3 regions of the Streptomyces sp. NPDC091682 genome follow, and region 2 is predicted to be linked to each of the others. Evidence: riboswitches for the same ligand, from Rfam matches in the RefSeq annotation. Region 2 holds a riboswitch; each other region holds the start of a gene.

Region 1 (3,936 bases), on a different contig from region 2:
CCGAAATCAGGGCGTGAATCGGGCCAGTCGGTTCCCCCCGGCCACCGTGTCCGGCGGGCCGCAGCACCGACTCTGACACTGACACTGAGTGCCATCAAGGACGTACATCTGCCAAGGTCTGCGAATCTTCGGTCCCGAAATTGCCAAGGTTGCGAAGCCCGCTGGTCGCGAAGATCGCCGTATCCTGGCGGCGCGTGTCCGGCTCGGTAGACGGCGAGGGAGTTCGGTGAGCAAGACGTACGCGGGAGCACGACTGAGGCGGCTGCGCGAGGAGCGGCGGATGACCCAGGCCGACCTGGCCCGGGTGCTCGCCATCTCCCCCAGTTACCTCAACCAGATGGAGCACGACTCCCGGCCGCTCACCGTTCCCGTCCTGCTGCGGCTCACCGAGGCCTTCGGGGTGGACCCGGGCTTCTTCTCCGAACGCGACACCAGCCGGCTGGTCGCCGACCTGCGCGAAGCGCTCGCGAACGAGGTGGCCCGCGCCCGCGTATCCCCCTCCGACCTGGCCGAACTGGCCACCCGCATGCCCGCGGTCGCCTCGGTGCTGTTGGACCTGGGCCGGCGCAGCCAGCTCCTGGCCGAGCGCCTCGCCGACGCCGCCGACGGCCGGGACGTGGCCACCGACAGCCCTCGCTCGCCCCACGAGGAGATCCGCGAGTTCTTCTACCGGCGGCAGAACTACCTCCACGACACCGATGTCGCCGCCGAAGACCTGGCCGTCGAGATCGGCATCCGCCCGGGGGACGTCATCCGCGCGCTGACCCGCCGGCTCGGCGACCGGCACGGGATCCGGACGGCCACGGACTCCGACCGGCTGCACCACTACGACCCCGCCGCCCGGGTCCTGCACCTGTCGAACCGGCTCCGGCCGGGACAGCAGGCGTTCCGAATGGCCACCCAGCTGGCGCTGATCGAGTACGGGGACGAGCTGGACCGGCTGGCCGCCGAGGACTTCGAGCCCGGCACCCCCGTCCACGCCCTCGCGCGGATCGGGATCGCCAACCACTTCGCGGGCGCGCTCATCCTCCCGTACCGCGCCTTCCACGCGGCCGCCGAGGAGTTCCGCTACGACATCGAGCGACTCACCGACCACTTCGGGATCGGCTACGAGACGGTCTGCCACCGGCTGAGCACCCTGCAACGGCCCAGGCTGCGCGGGGTGCCCTTCTCCTTCGTCCGAGTGGACCGGGCCGGGAACATGTCCAAGAGGCAGTCCGCGACCGGATTCCACTTCTCCCGCGCGGGCGGCACCTGCCCGCTGTGGAACGTCTACGAGGCCTTCGCCGCGCCCGGCCGCATCCACGTCCAGGTGGCCGCCATGCCCGACGGGCAGCGCTACTTGTGGACCGCCCGGGCCGTCACCCGCCACCGCGGCGGCTGGGGCGAGCCGGGCAAGACCTTCGCGATCGGGCTCGGCTGCGAGATCCGGCACGCCTCGCGGCTCGTGTACGCCGACGGACTCGACCTCGACAACGCGGCGGCCGCCACCCCCATCGGCATGGGTTGCCGCCTCTGCGAACGCCTCGACTGTCCGCAGCGGGCCGTGCCGCCGCTCGGGCGGGCGCTGGCCGTCGACGAGAACAGCAGCACCTTCATCCCGTACCCGGTGACCAGGAACGACGTCCCGGCACGGAACTGAGCGGGCGCCAGGCCCACGGGCGGCACGACAGGTCGGCCGCCGCGGCCGGACGGAAGGCGCGCGGCGGCGGCTCTGGACTTACTAGGACGTCCAACTATATGTTCGTGGCACAAGGTCCGCGGTGCAGGGAAGCCGGTGAGAAACCGGCACGGTCCCGCCACTGTGACCGGGGAGTGTGCTGCCATCCACACGCCACTGACGAGGTCTGTCGGGAAGGCGGGCGGCACGCGGGGATCCGGGAGTCAGGATACCGGCCGCGGATGTTCCGTGTTGTCCACGAGGATGGAGCAGACACGCATGGCACCGGTTTGTACCCACGACCCTGGTGATCCGGCGGAGCGCGCGCACACGTTCGCACGCTCGTAGGTCGTCCCATTCGACCCAGTCCCACGGCCTTCCCCAGCGGCGCACCCGATCGGGTGCCGTCCGCCGGTCGGTCGTGCCATCCCCGGATCCAACCTGACGAGAGCAGGCACCCATGGTCCGTGAACTCACCCATTTCATCGGCGGCAAGCACACCACCGGATCCTCCGGACTCTTCACCGACGTGTACGACCCCAACACCGGCTCCGTCCAGGCCCGCGTCCCGCTCGCGGGGCGGGCCGACACCGAGGCCGCCATCGCGAACGCCGAGGAGGCGCAGGCCGACTGGGGGCAGTGGAACCCGCAGCGCCGCTCGCGCGTCCTGCTGCGCTTCCTCCAGCTGGTCGAGGGCGAACGGGACTCCCTCGCAAGGCTGTTGTCCTGCGAACACGGCAAGACCGTCGCCGACGCCCACGGTGACCTGCAACGCGGTCTGGAGGTGGTCGAGTTCGCCGCCGGCGTCCCGCACCTGCTGAAGGGCGAGTTCACCGACAACGCGGGCACCGGGATCGACGTGCACTCCCTGCGCTCACCGCTCGGCGTGGTCGCCGGGATCACCCCCTTCAACTTCCCCGCGATGATCCCCCTGTGGCAAGCCGCGCCCGCCCTGGCCTGCGGCAACTCCTTCATCCTGAAGCCCTCCGAGCGCGACCCCTCCGTACCGCTGCGCCTCGCCGAACTGTTCCTGGAGGCCGGGCTGCCGCCCGGCGTGCTCAATGTGGTCAACGGCGGCAAGGAAGCCGTCGACACCCTCCTGGAAGACCCGCGCGTGCAAGCCCTCGGCTTCGTCGGCTCCACCCCGATCGCCGCGCACATCTACGCCACCGCCGCGGCCCACGGCAAGCGCGCCCAGTGCTTCGGCGGCGCCAAGAACCACATGATCGTGATGCCCGACGCCGATCTCGACCAGGCCGTGGAGGCCCTCATCGGCGCCGGCTACGGCTCCGCGGGCGAGCGCTGCATGGCCATCGCCGTCGCCGTCCCCGTCGGCGAGGAGACCGCGAACGCCCTGGTCGGAAAGTTGAAGGAACGGATCGCCACCCTGCGGGTGGGCCGCTCCGACGACCCCGAGGCCGATTTCGGGCCGCTGGTCAGCCGGGACGCCCTCGACCGGGTGAACCGCTACGTCGGCATCGGAGCCACCGAAGGCGCCGAACTCGTCGTGGACGGCCGCGGGTTCACCCTGCCCGGACACGAGGACGGCTTCTTCGCCGGCGCCACCCTCTTCGACCGGGTGACCCCGCAGATGCGGATCTACCGCGAGGAGATCTTCGGCCCGGTGCTGTCCGTCGTACGGGCCGCCGATTACGAGGAGGCCCTGCGGCTGCCCACCGAGCACCCGTACGGCAACGGCGTCGCGATCTTCACGCGCGACGGCGACACGGCGCGCGACTTCACCCGCCGGGTGGGCGCCGGCATGGTCGGCGTCAACGTGCCGATCCCGGTCCCCGTGGCGTATCACACCTTCGGCGGCTGGAAGCGGTCCGGCTTCGGCGATCTGAACCAGCACGGCCCCGACTCGATCCGCTTCTACACCCGCACCAAGACCGTCACCTCGCGCTGGCCCTCCGGGGCCAAGGAGGGCGCGAGCTTCACCATCCCGACGATGGGATGAGCCCGGTGACCCTCACCCTCAGCCCCGATCAGCTCGCCCTCGCCGAAGTCACCCTCGACTTCGCCCAGGAGCAGCTCGGCCCGTACGCCGTCACCTGGGACCAGGACAAGCACTTCCCGCTGGACGTGATCCGCAAGGCGGCGGACCTCGGGCTCGGCGGCGTCTACGTCCGCGAGGAGCACGGCGGCAGCGGCCTCAGCCGCAGCGACGGCGTCCTCGTCTTCGAGACCCTCGCCACCGGTTGCCCCTCCATCGCCGGATACCTCTCCATCCACAACATGGTCGCCTGGATGATCGACCGGTACGGGGACGCGGA
Region 2 (3,936 bases):
CGGTCCGGGGGACCCGGAGCCGAAGTCCACCGTGGACCTCTACGAGCGTTCCTTCGTCCTGCTGTGTTCCGAGGACGCGCCGTGGCGTGCCGCGGGGCGGTCCGTCGCCGAACTGCTGGGCGTTCCCCTGGACGTGTACGCGATCGGTACCGGCCCCGAGGCCGATCTGATCCCGGCGAACGGCGCCGACTGGACCGAGGTGCACGGCACGACGGCGCAGGGCGCGATCCTGGTCCGCCCGGACGGCTTCGTGGCCTGGCGTTCGGCGCAGGCGGTGGCGGATCCGGCAGCGGTCCTCCACGAGGTCCTGACCACGCTGCTGGACCGCTCCTGATCCGGCCGCTCCCGTTCCCGCGGGCACCGGGGGCGCCGTCCGGCGGAGTGATCCGCGGGGCGGCGCCCTTCACCTCGTGGTGATGCCGGACCGGGTCATCGCGCCGTCTTCGAGCCGAGGCCCCCGGGGGTCCTCGGAACCCAGTCGGGGGTGGCCGAGGCCTCCTTCGGATCCGGCTCCCGCATGGTCACGCGCCAGCCGTCCTCTCCGGCCCTTCCGGTGAGGCGCACCACGAACGACTTGGTCTGGCCCGTGTCGTGGAAGTACACGACGACGACCTGCCGCACGGACCCCTCGTCGTAGAACTCGGCGGTGACCTTCCCCTTGGCCCCCTCGTGGAAGGACCGGATCCAGTTCCGCGCGGTCCGCTCGACGTCCCCCTTCGCGTCATCGGGGTCGGCCGCGAGCGACTCCACCTCCTCGGCCTTGCCGTCGGCGAGCCGCCAGACCAGACTCTGGGTGATCTTGAGGGACTCGGAGGTGGGGTACCCGACCACGCCCAGCGGTTCGTGGTTCGCGTAGTCGGTCGCGTACCGCAGCTCCTCGTCGGCGGCACAGGCGGTGAGAGCGCCGGATGCCAGCACGGACACCAGGGCGGCACGCACGACGCCGGGTGTCAGGGCGCGGACGCGTGGGGTGCGGGGGACCGGTGTAGCCATACTTCCTCGGTCTTCCGGTGGTCGTCGAGCGATCTCGATGCGGGGAGCTGCAACGTAGCGCCCTTACCGGGCAGTTCGATCCGGTAAACGGACAAGAGGGACACAACTCGCGCCGCAGTGACGCAATTCACTCCATGGCTGGATTTCGCCCCTCAGGAGTCTCACTTCACCATCCGGATGCCGGACAACTCCGCACGCCGGCGGGCAACGCCGTCTACTCTGGCCGGGCAGCTGGTTCGCCCCGTCCGCCAGGCGGGATGCGTCGTAAGAGGGAACCCGGTGGGAATCCGGGACTGCCCCGCAGCGGTGAGCGGGAACGACCGCCGTCATACGCACTGGACCCGGACGGGTCTGGGAAGCGACGGCCAGTAGGAGTCTCGTACGGCATCCGTACGACGGGACGCGCCCGCGAGTCCGAAGACCTGCCCGTTGCCCGTGCGCGACCGATCGCGCACGGAAATCCCGGTGACCTCGTGGGCGGGTCGGCGACACATCAGGCGGACGACCGCGGGCACGTGCAGCCGCACGCACCCGTATCCGGTCGGTATCCGCCCGGTCCGTCATCCCTTCGCGCCCTCGGCCCCACCGGGTCCACAGGAGAACGCTCGCGAAGGAGAGTTCCGTGACCCGCACGACCCCCGCCGCCGGACGGCCCACCGCGGCCACCGTGTACGGCTACCCCCGCCAGGGCCCCAACCGCGAACTGAAGAAGTCCGTCGAGGGCTACTGGAAGGGCCGCAACGACGCCGGAGCCCTCCGGGAAACCGCCCGCGAACTGCGCCGGACGAACTGGCAGCAGCTGGCCGACGCCGGCATCACCGAGGTGCCGACCGGTGACTTCTCGTACTACGACCACGTGCTGGACACCAGCGTGATGGTCGGCGCTGTCCCTGAGCGGCACCGCGCCGCCGTCGCGGCCGACCCCCTCGACGGGTACTTCGCCATGGCGCGCGGCACCCAGGACGTCGCGCCGCTGGAAATGACCAAGTGGTTCGACACCAACTACCACTACCTGGTGCCGGAGCTCGGCCCGGACACGGTCTTCACCGCCGACTCCACCAAGCAGGTCGCCGAGCTGCAGGAAGCGCTCGGGCTGGGCCACACCGCCCGCCCGGTCCTGGTCGGCCCCGTCACCTACCTGCTGCTGGCCAAGCCCGCCCCCGGCGTCGGCGCCCACTTCGACCCGCTCGCCCTGCTCGACCGGCTGCTGCCCGTCTACGCCCAGGTCCTGGCCGACCTGCGCGCCGCCGGAGCCGAGTGGGTGCAACTGGACGAGCCCGCCCTGGTGCAGGACCGCACCCCGGCCGAACTGAACGCCACCGCCCGCGCCTACCGGGAGCTCGGCGGCCGGAGCGACCGGCCCAAGCTGCTCGTCGCCTCCTACTTCGACCGGCTCGGCGAGGCCCTGCCCGTACTGGCCAAGGCCCCCGTCGAAGGTCTCGCCCTGGACTTCACCGAGGCCGCGGCCGGCAACCTCGAGGACCTCGCAGCCGTCGGGGGCCTACCGGGCAAGCGCCTCGTAGCCGGTGTCGTCGGCGGCCGCAACATCTGGATCAACGACTACGAGAAGTCCCTCGGCACCCTCGGCACCCTCCTGGGGCTCGCCGACCGGGTGGACGTGGCCGCCTCCTGCTCCCTGCTCCACGTGCCGCTGGACGCCACCGCCGAACGGGACGTCGACCCGCAGGTGAGGCGCTGGCTCGCCTTCGCACGCCAGAAGACCGCGGAGGTCGCCACGCTCGCCCGCGGTCTGGCCCGCGGCACGGACGCCATCGCCGCCGAACTCGCCGCCAACCGGGCCGACCTGGCCTCCCGCGCCGGCTCCGCCCTCACCCACGATCCGGCCGTCCGGGCCCGCACCGCCGCCGTCACCGACGCGGACGGGCGGCGCGCCCAGCCGTACCCGGAGCGGGCCGCCGCCCAGCGGGCGCACCTGGGTCTCCCGCTGCTTCCGACGACCACGATCGGATCGTTCCCGCAGACCACCGAACTGCGCACGGCCCGCGCCGACCTGCGGGCCGGGCGCATCGACACCGCCGGATACGAGGACCGCATCCGGGCCGAGATCCGGGAGGTCCTGGCCTTCCAGGAGAAGGCCGGCATCGACGTGCTGGTGCACGGCGAGCCCGAACGCAACGACATGGTCCAGTACTTCGCCGAGCAGCTCACCGGCTACCTGGCCACCCAGCACGGCTGGGTACAGTCCTACGGCACCCGCTACGTCCGCCCGCCCGTGCTGGCCGGCGACGTCTCCCGCCCCGACCCGATGACCGTGCGCTGGACCACGTACGCCCAGTCGCAGACGCCCAAGCCGGTCAAGGGCATGCTGACCGGCCCCGTCACCATGCTCGCCTGGTCCTTCGTCCGCGACGACCAGCCACTCGGCGACACCGCCCGCCAGGTGGCGCTCGCCCTGCGCGACGAGGTGGGCGACCTGGAGGCGGCCGGCACCCCGGTCATCCAGGTCGACGAACCCGCCCTGCGCGAGACCCTCCCGCTGCGGGCCGCCGACCACGCCGCCTACCTCGCCTGGGCCACCGAGTCCTTCCGGCTCGCCACGGCCGGGGTGCGCCCGGACACCCAGATCCACACGCACATGTGCTACGCCGAGTTCGGTGACATCGTGGCGGCCATCGAGGACCTCGACGCCGATGTCATCAGCCTGGAGGCCGCCCGTTCCCACATGCAGGTCGCCGGTGAACTCGCGGGCGCCGGCTACCCGCGCGAGGTCGGTCCCGGTGTCTGGGACATCCATTCGCCGCGGATCCCCTCCGTCGCCGAGGCGACGGCCCTGCTGCGCAAGGGGTTGGGGGCCATCCCGGCGGAGCGGCTGTGGGTCAATCCCGACTGCGGCCTGAAGACCCGGGGTTGGCCGGAGACCAAGGCCTCCCTGGAGAACCTGGTCGAGGCGGCCCGGCAGGTGCGCGCCGAGGTCTAGGCCGG
Region 3 (3,936 bases), on a different contig from region 2:
GGGTTCTCAAGGGAGCAGGCCAGCGCCTCGGCGTCGGCGACCGCCTGCGGCAGCTCGACGGGGGTGGCCGCCTGCGCGGCGCGGGCGATCTTCGTCGCCGGGCGCGAACGCAGGTAGTAGGTGGTCTTCAGACCCTGCTTCCAGGCGTACGCGTACATCGAGCTGAGCTTGCCGATGGTGGGCGTCTCCAGGAACAGGTTCAGCGACTGCGACTGGTCGAGGAACGGCGTACGGGCCGCCGCCATGTCGATCAGACCGCGCTGCGGGATCTCCCACGCCGTGCGGTACAGCTCGCGGACCTCGGCCGGGATCCAGCCGAAGCCCTGGACCGAGCCGGAGGAGTCGCGCAGCGCCTCGCGGGTCTGGGCGTCCCACACGCCGAGCTGCTTCAGCTCCTCCACCAGGTAGCCGTTCACCTGGAGGAACTCACCGCTGAGCGTCTCGCGCTTGAAGAGGTTGGAGACCTGCGGCTCGATGCACTCGTACACGCCGGCGATCGAGGCGATCGTGGCCGTCGGGGCGATGGCCAGGAGCAGGGAGTTGCGCATGCCGGTCTCGGCGACGCGGGTGCGCAGCGCATCCCAGCGCTCCGGCCAGTTCAGCTCGACGTCGTAGTGGTCGGGGTGCAGGACACCGCGGGCGGTACGGGTCTGCTCCCAGGCCGGGAGCGGGCCGCTGCGCTCGGCGAGGTCGCAGGAGGCCTCGTAGGCGGCCAGCATGATGCGCTCGGAGAGCTTGGTGGACAGGGCCTTCGCCTCGGGAGAGTCGAAGGGCAGCTTCAGCTTGAAGAAGACGTCCTGGAGGCCCATCGCGCCCAGGCCCACCGGGCGCCAGCGGGCGTTGGAGCGGCCGGCCTGCTCGGTCGGGTAGAAGTTGATGTCCACGACGCGGTCGAGGAAGGTGACGGCCGTGCGGACGGTCTCGTCGATCCGCTCCCAGTCGATCTCGCCGTCCACGACGAACGCGCCCAGGTTGACCGAACCGAGGTTGCAGACGGCCGTCTCGCCGTCGTTGGTGACCTCGATGATTTCGGTGCACAGGTTCGAGGAGTGCACGACGGTGCCCGGCTCGGCCGTCTGGTTCGCCGTGCGGTTGGAGGCGTCCTTGAAGGTCATCCAGCCCTGGCCGGTCTGCGCGAGGGTGCGCATCATCCGGCCGTACAGGTCGCGCGCCGGCATGGTCTTGCGGGCCAGGCCGTCCGCCTCGGCCTTGCGGTAGGCGGCGTCGAACTCGTCGCCCCACAGGTCGACCAGCTCGGGCACGTCGGCCGGGGAGAACAGCGACCACTCGGCGTCTGCGTTCACGCGGCGCATGAACTCGTCCGGCACCCAGTGGGCCAGGTTCAGGTTGTGGGTGCGGCGCTGGTCCTCACCGGTGTTGTCGCGGAGCTCCAGGAACTCCTCGATGTCCGCGTGCCAGGTCTCCAGGTAGACGGCGGCGGCGCCCTTGCGGCGGCCACCCTGGTTCACGGCGGCGACGGAGGCGTCGAGGGTCTTCAGGAACGGCACGATGCCGTTGGAGTGGCCGTTGGTGCCGCGGATCAGCGAACCGCGGGCGCGGATGCGGGAGTACGAGAGGCCGATGCCGCCGGCGTGCTTGGACAGGCGCGCGACCTGGTGGTAGCGGTCGTAGATCGAGTCGAGCTCGTCCAGCGGGGAGTCCAGCAGGTAGCAGGAGGACATCTGCGGGTGCCGGGTGCCGGAGTTGAAGAGCGTGGGGGAGGACGGCAGGTAGTCCAGGCGGCTCATCAGCCGGTACAGCGAGGCCACTTCCTCCACTGCCTGGACGCTCTCGTCGGCGGCCAGGCCGCAGGCCACGCGCAGCATGAAGTACTGCGGGGTCTCGATGACCTGACGGGTGATCGGGTGGCGCAGCAGGTAGCGGCTGTGCAGGGTGCGCAGACCGAAGAAGCCGAAGCGGTCGTCGGCGCCCTCGGCGAGGGTCAGCTCGACGAGCGAGTCGAGCCGGGCCGCGTGGGTGCGGACGAACTCGGCGGTGCGGTCGGCGATGAGGCCCTCGCGGTGGCCGACCTCGACGGAGGCCGAGAAGGAGGTGGAGCCCTGGCTCGCGGCCTCGTCGCGCACGGCCAGCGTCAGCAGGCGGGCGGCGAGCCGGGAGTAGGCCGGGTCCTCCGAGATCAGACCGGCGGCGGCCTCCGTGGCCAGCCCGCGCAGTTCGGCGTCGTCGGCCGCGGAGCTGCGGCCGCGCAGCGCGGAGGCCGCGACCCGGCCGGGGTCGGTGTCGGGGAGGTCCGCCGTCAGTTCGGTGAGGGTACGCAGCAGCGTGGCCCCCGGGCCCTCGGTGTTGTCGCCAGAAGTGGACTCGGCGCGCGGTGCGGAAGGCGCGATGGTCACGGCGGGAGCTCTCCCTCGCTCGGCCCGGTCATCGGCGGGGCGGGGCGCGAGCGGGCGCACGCGGGCGCGACGAGAACGCGTACCCCGCATGGCGTCCACCGGCCCAACCGCGAGGCCCGGACGAATCGGCACCCGGTTCGGTCGAGCCGGGCGCGCTGTCGGCAGGTCATCGGACTTGGCGTCCGGTAGCCGGACACTTCATACCGTTGCGGGACAGTTCCGGATTCGCACCGGATTCCCCTGCAGCGACAGCAGGCATGAGCATACATGTGGGGGCGGCCCTGTGCGGTAACCCCCACATGTAGTGTCGGCGTGGCTACAGCTTGAGCCGGTAAGTGAGGAGTGTCAGGCCCTCGATCGGCGCCCAATCCCGCCCCGGAGTGCGTACGAAGCCCAGGCGCGCGTAGATCCGATGGGCGCCGGCCATGCTGCGCTGGGTGGACAGGGCCAGGCCGCGCACGCCCTCCACGGCCCGCGCCCGCTCGATGCAAGCCCGCACCAGAGCCTCGCCGACGCCCTGGCCGCGCGCCTCGTGGGCCACCGCGAGCATCCGGAACTCCGCCTCGTCGGGGGCCGCGACGTCGGCGAGCGGACTGCCCGGAGCGGCGAACGTCACACCGCCCAGCAACCGTCCGTCCCGCTCGGCGACGAGCACCTCGGCCCGGGCGGCCCGGCCGGCCACGTCGCGCAGCACGTTCAGGTAGGCGTCGTCCTCGTTGAAGTCCAGGTGCCCGTCGGCGAGGTAGGCCCGCGCCGTGATCTCGCCCAGCTCCGCGTAGTCGGCGGGCACCGCCGTTCTGATCACCATGTCCATGCGGTCGAGTGTGCAGGACGGGTGTCCACGCCCGGCGCTATCGTCGGAAGCAGCACCGTCGAGGAAGGTGAGCGAGGCATGACCGTGATGACCGACCGCCCCCACATGCTGACCGAGGAGTTCGAGACCCTCGCGCGTATAGGCGCCAGAGAGGTGGAGGGGCTGCGGTTGGAATTCATCGATGGGAAGCTGGGGGTTAAGGCGGTGCCGGACGGGGACCACGGACTGATCATCGAGTGGCTCATGCGCATCTGCATCCAGCATCGTCCTGAGCTCTTCCTCTATGGCGAGCAAGGTTTGCAGGTGCAGCAGTATCGCGATGGGCGTGCCCGGCCGGATGGGGTCCTGGCGCCGAGCGGCTTCATGAAGGCGCAGGGCGAGTGGGTTGCCCCGGACGCTGTTCTGATGGTCGTGGAGGTCACTTCGTACGACTCCGACACCGACCGCCGTGACCGGATCGAGAAGCCGCGGGCCTTCGCCGAGACCGGCATTCCCGTCTATCTGCTGATCGACAGGGACAGCTGTGAGGTCTCGGTCCACAGTGAACCCGACGGGCATCGGTACGAGACCGTCCGCACCGTCCCCTTCGGCAAGGACGTCAAGCTCCCCGACCCCGTCGGCATCACCCTCCCGACCGAGCCCCTCAAGGACTGGGTGCGCTGACCACGGCCGAGGGGCCCCCCCCCCGGGGGGGGGGGGGGGCCCCCCCCCCCCCCCCCCCCCCCCCCCCCCCCCCCGGGGGCGGCCCCCCGCCCGGCGCGGCGGGGC

The links. Region 2 has a riboswitch for cobalamin ahead of metE (5-methyltetrahydropteroyltriglutamate--homocysteine S-methyltransferase). Riboswitches for the same ligand answer to the same signal wherever they lie in the genome.
Region 1: it holds a riboswitch for cobalamin, as region 2 does, so the genes downstream of both, ACIQK6_RS04610 (CoA-acylating methylmalonate-semialdehyde dehydrogenase) here and metE (5-methyltetrahydropteroyltriglutamate--homocysteine S-methyltransferase) in region 2, are expected to answer to the same signal.
Region 3: it holds a riboswitch for cobalamin, as region 2 does, so the genes downstream of both, ACIQK6_RS22870 (ribonucleoside-diphosphate reductase subunit alpha) here and metE (5-methyltetrahydropteroyltriglutamate--homocysteine S-methyltransferase) in region 2, are expected to answer to the same signal.

What each region holds. Positions count from the first base shown of each region.
Region 1 covers NZ_JBIVTH010000002.1:40,317-44,252, forward strand. Annotated here, with positions in the region: gene ACIQK6_RS04605 (short-chain fatty acyl-CoA regulator family protein) at 227-1,642, shown strand; cobalamin riboswitch at 1,731-1,916, shown strand; gene ACIQK6_RS04610 (CoA-acylating methylmalonate-semialdehyde dehydrogenase) at 2,121-3,620, shown strand; gene ACIQK6_RS04615 (acyl-CoA dehydrogenase family protein) at 3,617-3,936, shown strand, end outside.
Region 2 covers NZ_JBIVTH010000014.1:9,054-12,989, reverse strand. Annotated here, with positions in the region: gene ACIQK6_RS28840 (FAD-dependent monooxygenase) at 1-334, shown strand, start outside; gene ACIQK6_RS28835 (hypothetical protein) at 430-993, opposite strand; cobalamin riboswitch at 1,209-1,438, shown strand; gene metE (5-methyltetrahydropteroyltriglutamate--homocysteine S-methyltransferase) at 1,616-3,931, shown strand; gene ACIQK6_RS28825 (TetR/AcrR family transcriptional regulator) at 3,928-3,936, opposite strand, start outside.
Region 3 covers NZ_JBIVTH010000010.1:14-3,949, reverse strand. Annotated here, with positions in the region: gene ACIQK6_RS22870 (ribonucleoside-diphosphate reductase subunit alpha) at 1-2,354, opposite strand, end outside; cobalamin riboswitch at 2,497-2,626, opposite strand; gene ACIQK6_RS22865 (GNAT family N-acetyltransferase) at 2,671-3,168, opposite strand; gene ACIQK6_RS22860 (Uma2 family endonuclease) at 3,247-3,831, shown strand.